DNA from 3 places in the Kitasatospora sp. NPDC058478 genome. Region 3 is predicted to be linked to each of the others. Evidence: predicted binding sites of a transcription regulator. Region 3 holds the regulator's gene; each other region holds the start of a gene.
What was found. The regulator HrcA, encoded in region 3, represses chaperone genes, less so after heat shock. The targets are predictions, from matches to a motif close to TTNGCACTCNGNNNNNCNGAGTGCNAA.

Region 1: the regulator HrcA is predicted to act here: its motif matches at 1,345-1,371, upstream of groES (co-chaperone GroES).
Region 2: the regulator HrcA is predicted to act here: its motif matches at 1,574-1,600, upstream of ACFWPT_RS31140 (FmdB family zinc ribbon protein).

What each region holds. Positions count from the first base shown of each region.
Region 1 is NZ_JBHXML010000048.1:13,087-16,359, forward strand. It holds gene ACFWPT_RS25395 (polysaccharide deacetylase family protein) at 1-14, shown strand, start outside; gene ACFWPT_RS25400 (SAM-dependent methyltransferase) at 60-1,226, opposite strand; gene groES (co-chaperone GroES) at 1,512-1,817, shown strand; gene groL (chaperonin GroEL) at 1,934-3,273, shown strand, end outside.
Region 2 is NZ_JBHXML010000067.1:8,805-12,077, reverse strand. It holds gene ACFWPT_RS31155 (hypothetical protein) at 1-207, shown strand, start outside; gene mscL (large conductance mechanosensitive channel protein MscL) at 218-637, opposite strand; gene ACFWPT_RS31145 (hypothetical protein) at 668-931, opposite strand; gene ACFWPT_RS31140 (FmdB family zinc ribbon protein) at 1,230-1,562, opposite strand; gene ACFWPT_RS31135 (MFS transporter) at 1,756-3,147, opposite strand.
Region 3 is NZ_JBHXML010000007.1:96,937-100,209, forward strand. It holds gene dnaJ (molecular chaperone DnaJ) at 1-1,026, opposite strand, end outside; gene hrcA (heat-inducible transcriptional repressor HrcA) at 1,103-2,137, opposite strand; gene htpX (zinc metalloprotease HtpX) at 2,401-3,273, shown strand, end outside.

The sequences.
Region 1 (3,273 bases), on a different contig from region 3:
CGCCCGCCTCGTAGTCGGTGCGCCCGCCTCGTAGTCCGGGCGCCCGCCCCGTGGCCGCCTCAGGCGGGCCGGCCGAGCATCATCAGCGGCCCGTTGTCGGTGCGGCTGAGGATCACCGTGACGGCGTTCGGCCCGGAGGGCTTGAGCTGGCGGCGCAGCTCCTCCGGGGTGATCGCCATCCCGCGCTTCTTGATCACCACCGTGCCGACCCCGCGCTCGCGCAGCAGCGCCTTCAGCCGCTTGATGTGGAACGGCAGCACGTCGGTGAGCTCGAAGGCGTGCGCGTACGGGGTGGCGACCAGCCGGTCCGAGGTGAGGTAGGCGATCTTCGGGTCGATCAGCCGGCCGCCCACCTGCTCGGCCACCTCGGCCACCAGGTGGGCCCGGATCACCGCGCCGTCCGGCTCGTACAGGTAGCGCCCGACCGGGCCGGCCGGCGGGTCGGGCAGGTCGCCGCCGGTGAGGCTGGCGGCCTGCGGCAGCAGGGTGGCGCGGTGCGGGCGGGCGGCCCCGGTGCCGAACCAGAGCACCGCCTCCTTCACGTCGCCGTGGTCGGAGACCCACTCCGCCTCGGCGTCGGCCGGGACGGCCTCGTGCGGGATTCCCGGGGCCACCTTCAGCGCGCCGATCGGGGTCCGGCGGCCGGCCTCGATCGCCCAGGAGAGCGGCGGGGCGTACGCCTCCGGGTCGAACACCCGGCCGCGCGCCGTGCGCCGCGCCGGGTCGGTGAACACCGCGTCGTAGCCGGTGACGTCCACCTCGGCGACGTCCGCGCAGCGCACCCGGACCAGGTCGGTCAGGCCCAGCGCGGCCGCGTTGGCGGCGGTGGCGGCGCAGGCCGCCGGGTCCTTGTCGACGGCCAGCACCTCGATCCCGGCCCTGGCCAGCGCCAGCACGTCCCCGCCGATGCCGCAGCACAGGTCGGCCAGCCGGCGGACGCCCAGCTCGGCGAAGCGGCGCGCCCGCCACTCGGCCACGCTGCGCCGGGTGGACTGCTCGACGCCGTTGGGCGTGAAGTACATCAGGTCGGCGTCCGCCCCGAACTTCGCCCGCGCCCGCTGCCGCAGCCGGGCCTGCCCGAAGGCCGCCGAGACCAGCTCGGCCGGGTGCTCCCGCCGCAGCCTGGTGGCCAGCGCCAGCTCCTCCTCGGGCGTGAACTCGCGCAGTTCGGCGAGCAGGGCCTGGCCCTCGGGGGTCAGCAGGGGCTGGAGGTTCTCGGTGTCCACGGGGCCATTCTGGCGGGTTGGCCGCCCCACCGGCTCCGACGGTGCCGGCGCGGTGGGGCGGGGCGGTCGCACGGGAGTACGGCTGCGCGCCCGCGGTTCGGGACGCCAGGGCGCGCCGTTGGCACTCTGGTTGACTGAGTGCTAACACCGGCCTATGGTCGTCCTTGGCACTCCCCACTGGGGGAGTGCTAACGCGAAGACGTGTGCCTGACCCCCGCGACGGCAGGCCCGCAGGTTCGCTCCTACCCGTTAGAAACCCCGTAATCTCCGAAGGGGAGCTCGGACGTGACCACCAGCAGCAAGGTTGCCATCAAGCCGCTTGAGGACCGCATCGTGGTCCAGCCGCTCGACGCCGAGACCACCACGGCCTCCGGCCTGGTTATCCCGGACACCGCCAAGGAGAAGCCCCAGGAGGGCGTCGTCCTGGCCGTCGGCCCGGGTCGCTTCGAGGACGGCCAGCGTCTGCCGCTCGACGTCGCCGTCGGTGACATCGTCCTGTACTCGAAGTACGGCGGCACCGAGGTGAAGTACCAGGGCGAGGAGTACCTGGTTCTCTCCGCTCGCGACGTTCTCGCCATCATCGAGAAGTAAGTCGTTCCGACCCGCCCCGGATCCGTGTCCCAAGTGACAGGGGCCCGGGGCGTGGTTGTTGGTTCACGTAGTCCGGCGGCCGGTGGGCCGGCCGAAGCCCCGAGGGAATAGGGAACATGGCGAAGATCCTGCAGTTCAACGAGGACGCCCGCCGCTCGCTGGAGCGCGGTGTCAACAAGCTGGCCGACACCGTCAAGGTGACCATCGGCCCCAAGGGCCGCAACGTCGTCATCGACAAGAAGTTCGGCGCCCCGACCATCACCAACGACGGTGTCACCATCGCCCGTGAGGTCGAGCTGGACGACCCGTACGAGAACCTTGGCGCGCAGCTCGTCAAGGAGGTCGCCACCAAGACCAACGACGTCGCGGGTGACGGCACCACCACCGCCACCGTGCTGGCCCAGGCCCTGGTCAACGAGGGTCTGCGCAACGTCGCCGCCGGTGCCGGCCCGGCCGCCCTGAAGAAGGGCATCGACAAGGCCGTCGCCGCCGTCTCCGAGCACCTGCTCTCGGTGGCCCGCGAGATCGAGGGCAAGGACGACGTCGCCGCCGTCGCGTCCCTCTCCGCCCAGGACACCCAGGTCGGCGAGCTGATCGCCGAGGCGATCGACAAGGTCGGCAAGGACGGTGTCATCACCGTCGAGGAGTCGAACACCTTCGGCGTGGAGCTGGACTTCACCGAGGGCATGCAGTTCGACAAGGGCTACCTGTCGCCGTACTTCGTCACCGACGCGGAGCGGCAGGAGGCGGTCCTGGAGGACCCGTACATCCTGATCAACCAGGGCAAGATCTCCTCCATCCAGGAGCTGCTGCCGCTGCTGGAGAAGATCCTCCAGGGCGGTGCCTCCCGGCCGCTGCTGATCATCGCCGAGGACGTCGACGGCGAGGCGCTGTCCACCCTCGTGGTGAACAAGATCCGCGGCACCTTCAACGCGGTCGCCGTCAAGGCCCCGGGCTTCGGCGACCGCCGCAAGGCGATCCTCGGCGACCTGGCCACCCTGACCGGCGGCACGGTCATCTCCGAGGAGGTCGGCCTCAAGCTCGACCAGGTCGGCGTGGACGTGCTGGGCACCGCCCGCCGCGTGACCATCACCAAGGACGAGACCACCGTCGTCGACGGTGCCGGTGACACCGAGGCCGTGGCCGGCCGCGTCGCCCAGATCAAGGGTGAGATCGCCGCCACCGACTCCGACTGGGACCGCGAGAAGCTGCAGGAGCGCCTGGCCAAGCTGGCCGGCGGCGTCTGCGTCATCAAGGTCGGCGCCGCCACCGAGGTGGAGCTGAAGGAGCGCAAGCACCGCCTGGAGGACGCCATCTCGGCGACCCGTGCCGCGGTCGAGGAGGGCATCGTCGCCGGTGGCGGCGCCTCCCTGGTGCACGCCGCCAAGGTGCTGGACGGCGGCCTGGGCCTGTCGGGTGACGAGGCGACTGGTGTCGCGGTGGTCCGCAAGGCGCT
Region 2 (3,273 bases), on a different contig from region 3:
GAGCAGGAGCAGGGACAGGGGGAGCAGCAGGGACGGGAGCAGCGGCCGGCGGCGCCGAAGGCCCGGCTGGTCTTCCGGGACCCTCTGGACCAGCAGTCCCGGGACGACACCGACACCGGCTGGGGTGAGCGCCCCGGGGCGGGGGAGAGCGGTGGGCGGGGGCTGGACTGGTACCTGAGCCAGCGCCCGCCGCACCACGGGGACTGAGGAGCGGTGCTCAGCGCTGCGGGGTGACCAGCGCGTCGCGGATCTCGGTGAGCAGTTGGACCTCCTTGGCCTCGGCCTCCGCCATCGTCTCGGCGGTGCTCTTCCGCCTGGCGGCCAGCCTGTTCATGGGCACGATCAGGACGAAGTAGACGACGGCCGCCGTGATCAGGAACTGCAGCAGGGCGCTGAGCACCGATCCCCACAGGATGAGGATTCCGGACGTGACCTCGCCGGTGGCGTTCAGCTCGCAGGGCCCCTTGAGGCAGGAACTGTAGGACGCCAGATCCTTCGTTCCGAAGACGCCGACGATCGGATTGATGACGCCCTTGACGAAGGCGTTGACGATGTTGGTGAAGGCCGCGCCGATGACGACGGCGACGGCGAATTCGACGACGTTTCCACGCAGCAGGAATTGCTTGAAGCCTTTCATGCCGCCGTGAACGACGAAGTCGTTGCCCGGTTACGGGTGATCTTCCGTCGGACCGGATTGACAACCCGTCCGGCCCACCGGGCCGCCCGGCGGCGACGGCAGCCCGGCCCGTGCGGGCCCGACCGCGAGCGCCGCGGCCACCGCGAGCAGCACCAGCGCGGGCACCCCGGCCCGGCGTCGTACGGCGTGCCGCCAGCGGTGCCACCCGCCGGCCCCGCGCCGGATCGGGGGGAAGCGCGGCACCTCCCGCCGGGGCGGCACGGTGGGTGCGGGCAGCGGTACGGAGAGGCTCATGGTCGTCATGGTCACCACCGAGGTCGTGGGGGGCCGCCCCTGTGCGGGCCGGTCGTTCTCCGGCGACCCCTACGATGTGCGCCGCGCGCCGCCCCGGAAAGCCGTTATCCGCAGCCTGTGGACAACTCGGGCCCTGTGGATGAATTCGTACACCCGCACGAGTGCATCCGGCCCGCCCGGGATGACGAACCGGGGCGGCGAGTGGTGACAGCGAGCAGGGACGACGAAGGCCCGCCGCCCCGCGGAGAACGCGGGGTGGCGGGCCTTGTCGATGCGCTGTGTGCGTCCGGCGCCGAGGTCAGCTCGCGGCCGGAGCCGGGCTGGAGGAGCTGGAAGAGCTCGAAGAACCGGAGGACGAGGACGTCGACGACGTCGAGGACGACGCCGGGGTCGAGCCGGACGACGCCGCCGAGGAGCTACCGGAGGAGCCTGCGCCCACCGTGCTGCTGGAGGACGAGCGGCTGTCGGTGCGGTAGAAGCCCGAGCCCTTGAACACGACGCCCACGGCCGAGAAGACCTTGCGGAGCCGTCCCTGGCAGTCGGGGCACGTGGTCAGCGCCTCGTCGGTGAACTTCTGCACCGCCTCCAGGCCGTTGCCGCACTCGGTGCACTGGTACTGGTACGTGGGCACTTGTCTTCCTCCTGGCACTCTCGCCTGATGAGTGCTAACGATGGTCAATGATGCGGCATTCCGCTGAATCAGTCCAGCGACTCCGATGTGAGATGAGCCGTGGCCGAGCCGCGCACACTTCTCCACCGCGGCTCCGCGCGGCTTCCACCGCGCGCCGCCCACGGCTTCGCGCGGTGCGCCACCGCGTGCCCGCTCAGCCCTTGGCCGCGCCCACCAGCTGCGCCGCGGTGCCGCGCTCCGGTGCGGCCGCGACGACCTGACCAGGCCCGCCCGGCGCGGTCAGCAGGTGCCGCAGTGATATCAGCGCGATCAGGCCCAGGCCGGCGCCGGCCACCGGCACCAGGAACCCGCTGGACGGCCCGTGGCCGTCGATCAGCTGCCCGGCGATCATCTGGCCGACCGCCAGGCCGAGGCCGATGGCGCCGGTCAGCCAGGTGAACGCCTCGGTCTTGGCGCCGTCCGCGACGAGCGTCTCGACCAGGGTGTAGCCGCTGATCAGGGTCGGCGCGATGGCCAGGCCGCAGACCAGTCCGGCGACGGCGAGCGCGACCAGGTTGGGCATCGCCCACAGCGTCGAGCAGCCCAGCACCAGCAGGGCGTAGCTCATGACCATCCGCTGCTGCACGGACCGCCGCCAGGCGATCACGCCGTACAGCACGCCGGCCACCATCGAGCCGCCGGCGAAGATCCCGTACACGGTGCCGGCGGCGCCGTGCTGCCCGACCGAGTCGGCGAAGGCGTTCACCGAGACCTGCATGCCGCCGAACACGGCGCCCACCCCGAGGAAGGCCCCGGCCAGCAGCCGGACGCCGGGGGAGGCGAGCGCGGAGGCGCGTCGCACGCCGGGCTGGGGCAGTGCCCGGGCGGGCGCGGTGCGCCGCTGGGCGGCGAAGGCCAGACCGCCGACGAGGGTCAGCGTGGCCTCGGCGATCAGCCCGGCCGAGGGGCTGACCGTGGTGGCGACGGCGGTGGCCAGGATCGGGCCGATCACGAAGGTGAACTCGTCCGTCACGGACTCGAAGGCGAACGCGGTGCCCACCTTGGCCGCGGACGAGGCGGACGCGCCGTCCGCGGTGAACTCGGCGATCCAGCGGGCCCGGACCATGGCGCCGATCTGCGGAACGCTCGCGCCGGCCGGGACGGCGGCCAGGAACAGGCTCCAGGCCGGTGCGTGGCCGAGCGCCAGCGCGATCAGCGCGCCGACCGAGGCCGCGTGCACCACGACGGTCGGGACGAGGACGGCGGTCTGGCCGTACCGGTCGGCGAGCCGGCCGGTCTGCGGGCCGATCAGGGCCTGGGCGACGGCGGCGACGGCCGCGACGGTGCTCGCGGTGCCGTACGAGCCGTGGGTGTCCTTGACGAGCAGCAGGATGCCCATGCTGAGCATCGCGTACGGCAGCCGCGCGAGGAATGCCGGTGCCAGGAACGTCCAGGCGCCGGGCGTGCGCAGCAGTGCGCCGTACCCGACCCGCACGGGGGCGGGGGCGTCGACGGCATCGGCGGTGCCGTCGGCGGGGGTGGCGTTGGCGGTGTCACGCGGGGTCGCGGTGTCCGCGGGGTCGTCGACCGTTCGGCGGGCCGTCACGGTCGGTCCTTCCTGCTGCCTGGTAGCGCGGCAGGGCATGGGGTGGCCCCGACGGCGCCGAGAGTCGTCCTCTCGCGCGTCGACCGGGGTAGATACCGGGCCGGCCCGGCGTGGTGGCCGAGGTCC
Region 3 (3,273 bases):
CTCCTGCTCGGGGTCGAGCTTGGTGGGCGTCTGCACCTCGACATGCACTATCAGGTCGCCTCGTCCGCCGCCGCGCAGGTGCGTGATGCCGCGGCCGTGCAGCGGGATCGACTGGCCGGACTGGGTGCCGGGCCGGATGTCGAGCTCCTCCAGCCCGTCCAGGGTCTGCAGCGGCACCTGGGTGCCGAGGGACGCGGCCGTCATCGGGATGGTGACGGTGCAGTGCAGATCGTCCCCGCGCCGCTGGAAGACGGTGTGGGTGGTCTCGGCGATCTCGACGTACAGGTCGCCGGCCGGGCCGCCGCCGGGGCCGACCTCGCCCTCGCCGGCCAGCTGGATCCGGGTGCCGTTGTCGACACCGGCCGGGATCTTGACGGTCAGGGTGCGCCGGGCGCGGACCCTGCCGTCGCCGGCGCACTCCGGGCACGGGGTCGGCACGACGGTGCCGAAGCCCTGGCACTGCGGGCAGGGCCGGGAGGTCATGACCTGGCCCAGGAACGACCGGGTGACCTGGGAGACCTCGCCCCTGCCGCGACACATGTCGCAGGTCTGCGCGGAGGTGCCGGGGGCCGCGCCCTCACCGCTGCACGTGGTGCAGGTGACGGCCGTGTCGACCTGGAGTTCCTTGGTGGTGCCGAAGGCGGCCTCCTCCAGGGTGATCTCCAGCCGGATCATGGCGTCCTGGCCGCGGCGGGTGCGCGAGCGCGGGCCGCGCTGGCCGGCCGCGGCGCCGAAGAAGGCGTCCATGATGTCGGAGAAGCCGAATCCGGCCGCCCCCGCGCCGAAGCCGCCCGCGCCCCCGCCGCCCGGCGAGAGCGGGTCACCGCCGAGGTCGTAGACCTGGCGCTTCTGCGGGTCGGAGAGCACCTCGTAAGCGGCGTTGATCTCCTTGAACCGCTCCTGCGTCTTCGGGTCCGGGTTGACGTCCGGGTGCAGTTCGCGTGCCAGGCGTCGGAAGGCCTTCTTGATCTCGTCCTGCCCCGCATCCCGTCGGACGCCGAGTACCGCGTAGTAGTCCGTGGCCACCAAATGCTCCGCTTGTTCCGCCTGTAGTAGTGCTGCGACTGGACACCGCCGTCAGAGGTTCCGACGGCGGCCTGTGCTACGACTCGGCCAGGATCTGGCCCACGTACCGCGCCACCGCACGCACCGCCCCCATTGTGCCCGGATAGTCCATCCGGGTCGGACCGATCACACCCAGTTTGGCCACGCTCTCGTCGCCCGAACCGTAACCGACCGACACCACCGAGGTGGAATTCAGCCCCTCGTAGGCGATCTCCCGCCCGATCCGGACCGTCATCGCGGCGTCCGCCGTCTCACCCAGGAGGCGGAGCAGGACGACCTGCTCCTCCAGGGCTTCCAGCACCGGCTGGATGGTCAGGGGGAAGTCGTGCCCGAAGCGGGTCAGGTTGGCCGTGCCGGCCAGCATGATCCGCTCCTCGTTCTGCTCGGCGAGCGCTTCGAACAGCGTCGCCAGGACCGTGCTGACGGTCGGGCGGTCCGGCGGCTCGAAACCCGCCGGGAGCTCCTCCAGGAACCCCGGCACGTCCGGCAGCCGCTGGCCGACGGCCCGCGCGTTGATCCGGGCCCGCAGGTCCGCCAGGACCGTCTCGCCGACCGGGCCCGGGCAGTCGACCATCCGCTGCTCGACCCGGCCGGTGTTGGTGATCAGGACCAGCATCACCTTGGTCGGGGCCAGCGCCACCAGCTCGATGTGCCGGACGGTGGACCGCGACAGCGAGGGGTACTGCACCACCGCGACCTGCCGGGTGAGCTGGGCGAGCAGCCGCACCGTCCGCATGACCACGTCGTCCAGGTCGACGGCGCCGTCCAGGAAGTGCCGGATCGCCCGGCGCTCGGGGGCGCTCATCGGCTTGACCTCGGCGAGCTTGTCGACGAACAGGCGGTACCCCTTGTCGGTGGGGATGCGCCCGGCACTGGTGTGCGGCTGGTGGATGTAGCCCTCCTCCTCCAGCGCCGCCATGTCGTTGCGCACGGTCGCCGGGGAGACTCCGAGGTTGTGCCGCTCCACCAGGGCCTTGGAGCCGACCGGCTCCTCGGTGCCCACGTAGTCCTGGACGATCGCGCGGAGCACGGCGAGCTTGCGGTCGTCCAGCTGGCGAACCTCACCGGCCATGGGGCACACACCTCCGTCTTCGCACGTTGTCCGTTCGTGTCACGCATGCTGCTGCCCGCTCCGGGAGGATCCCGGCTCCGGCACCCGCTTTGGCACTCTGAACCTGCGAGTGCCAAAACCGTACCTGCCAGTGTAAGGCCCGGGCCCAACGGCAGGAACGGCCCGGCCGGAGTGATCCTGCCCGCAGTTCCCGGCGCGGGGGTGGTGCCGCAGGGCCGTCCGGGTGGCAGCATCGAAGACGACGGCGAATGGAGGAGCAAGCAATGTCGAGCTCGGGCCAGCACACCCGTTTCGCGCCCGACCGCGGCCTGACCGGCCGCATGGTCGTGACGATGTTCGTGATCGGGCTGCTGTACGTCGGTTTCACCGGTCTGCTGATCGTGCTGCTGCGCGGCGCCTGGCCACTGATCGTCCTGATCTCCGGCGGGCTGTTCGTGGCCCAGTTCTGGTTCAGCGACAAGATCACCGAACGGGCGATGGGCGCCCACCAGGTGACCCCTGAGCAGTACCCGCAACTGCACGGCACCATCGACCGGCTCTGCGCGCTGGCCGACATGCCCAAACCCCGGGTGGCGGTCGCCGACAACGACATGCCGAACGCCTTCGCCACCGGCCGCAACCCGCAGAACGCCGTGGTGTGCGTCACCACCGGCCTGCTGCGCCGGCTGGAGCCCGAGGAACTGGAGGGCGTCCTCGCCCACGAGCTGTCCCACGTCGCCCACCGGGACGTCGCGGTGATGACCATCGCCGGCTTCCTCGGCGTCCTCGCCGGGGCCATGACCCGGATCGCCATGTACGGCGGGTTCATGGGCGGCAACCGCAACAACAACGACCAGAACGCGGCCATCGTCGCCCTGATCATCCCGCTGGTGTCGATGGTCGTCTACGCCATCAGCTTCCTGCTCACCCGGCTCCTGTCCCGCTACCGGGAACTCGCCGCCGACCGCGCCGCCGCCCAGCTCACCGGCCGGCCCAGCGCCCTCGCCTCCGCGCTCACCAAGGTCACCGGCCAGATCGCCGCCATCCCCAGCAAGGACCTGCGCCAGGCGCAGCCCTACAACGCCTTCTACTTCGCCCCCGCGCTGAGCGCCCGGGAGACCGCCTCGCAGCTGTTCTCCACCCACCCGACGCTGGAG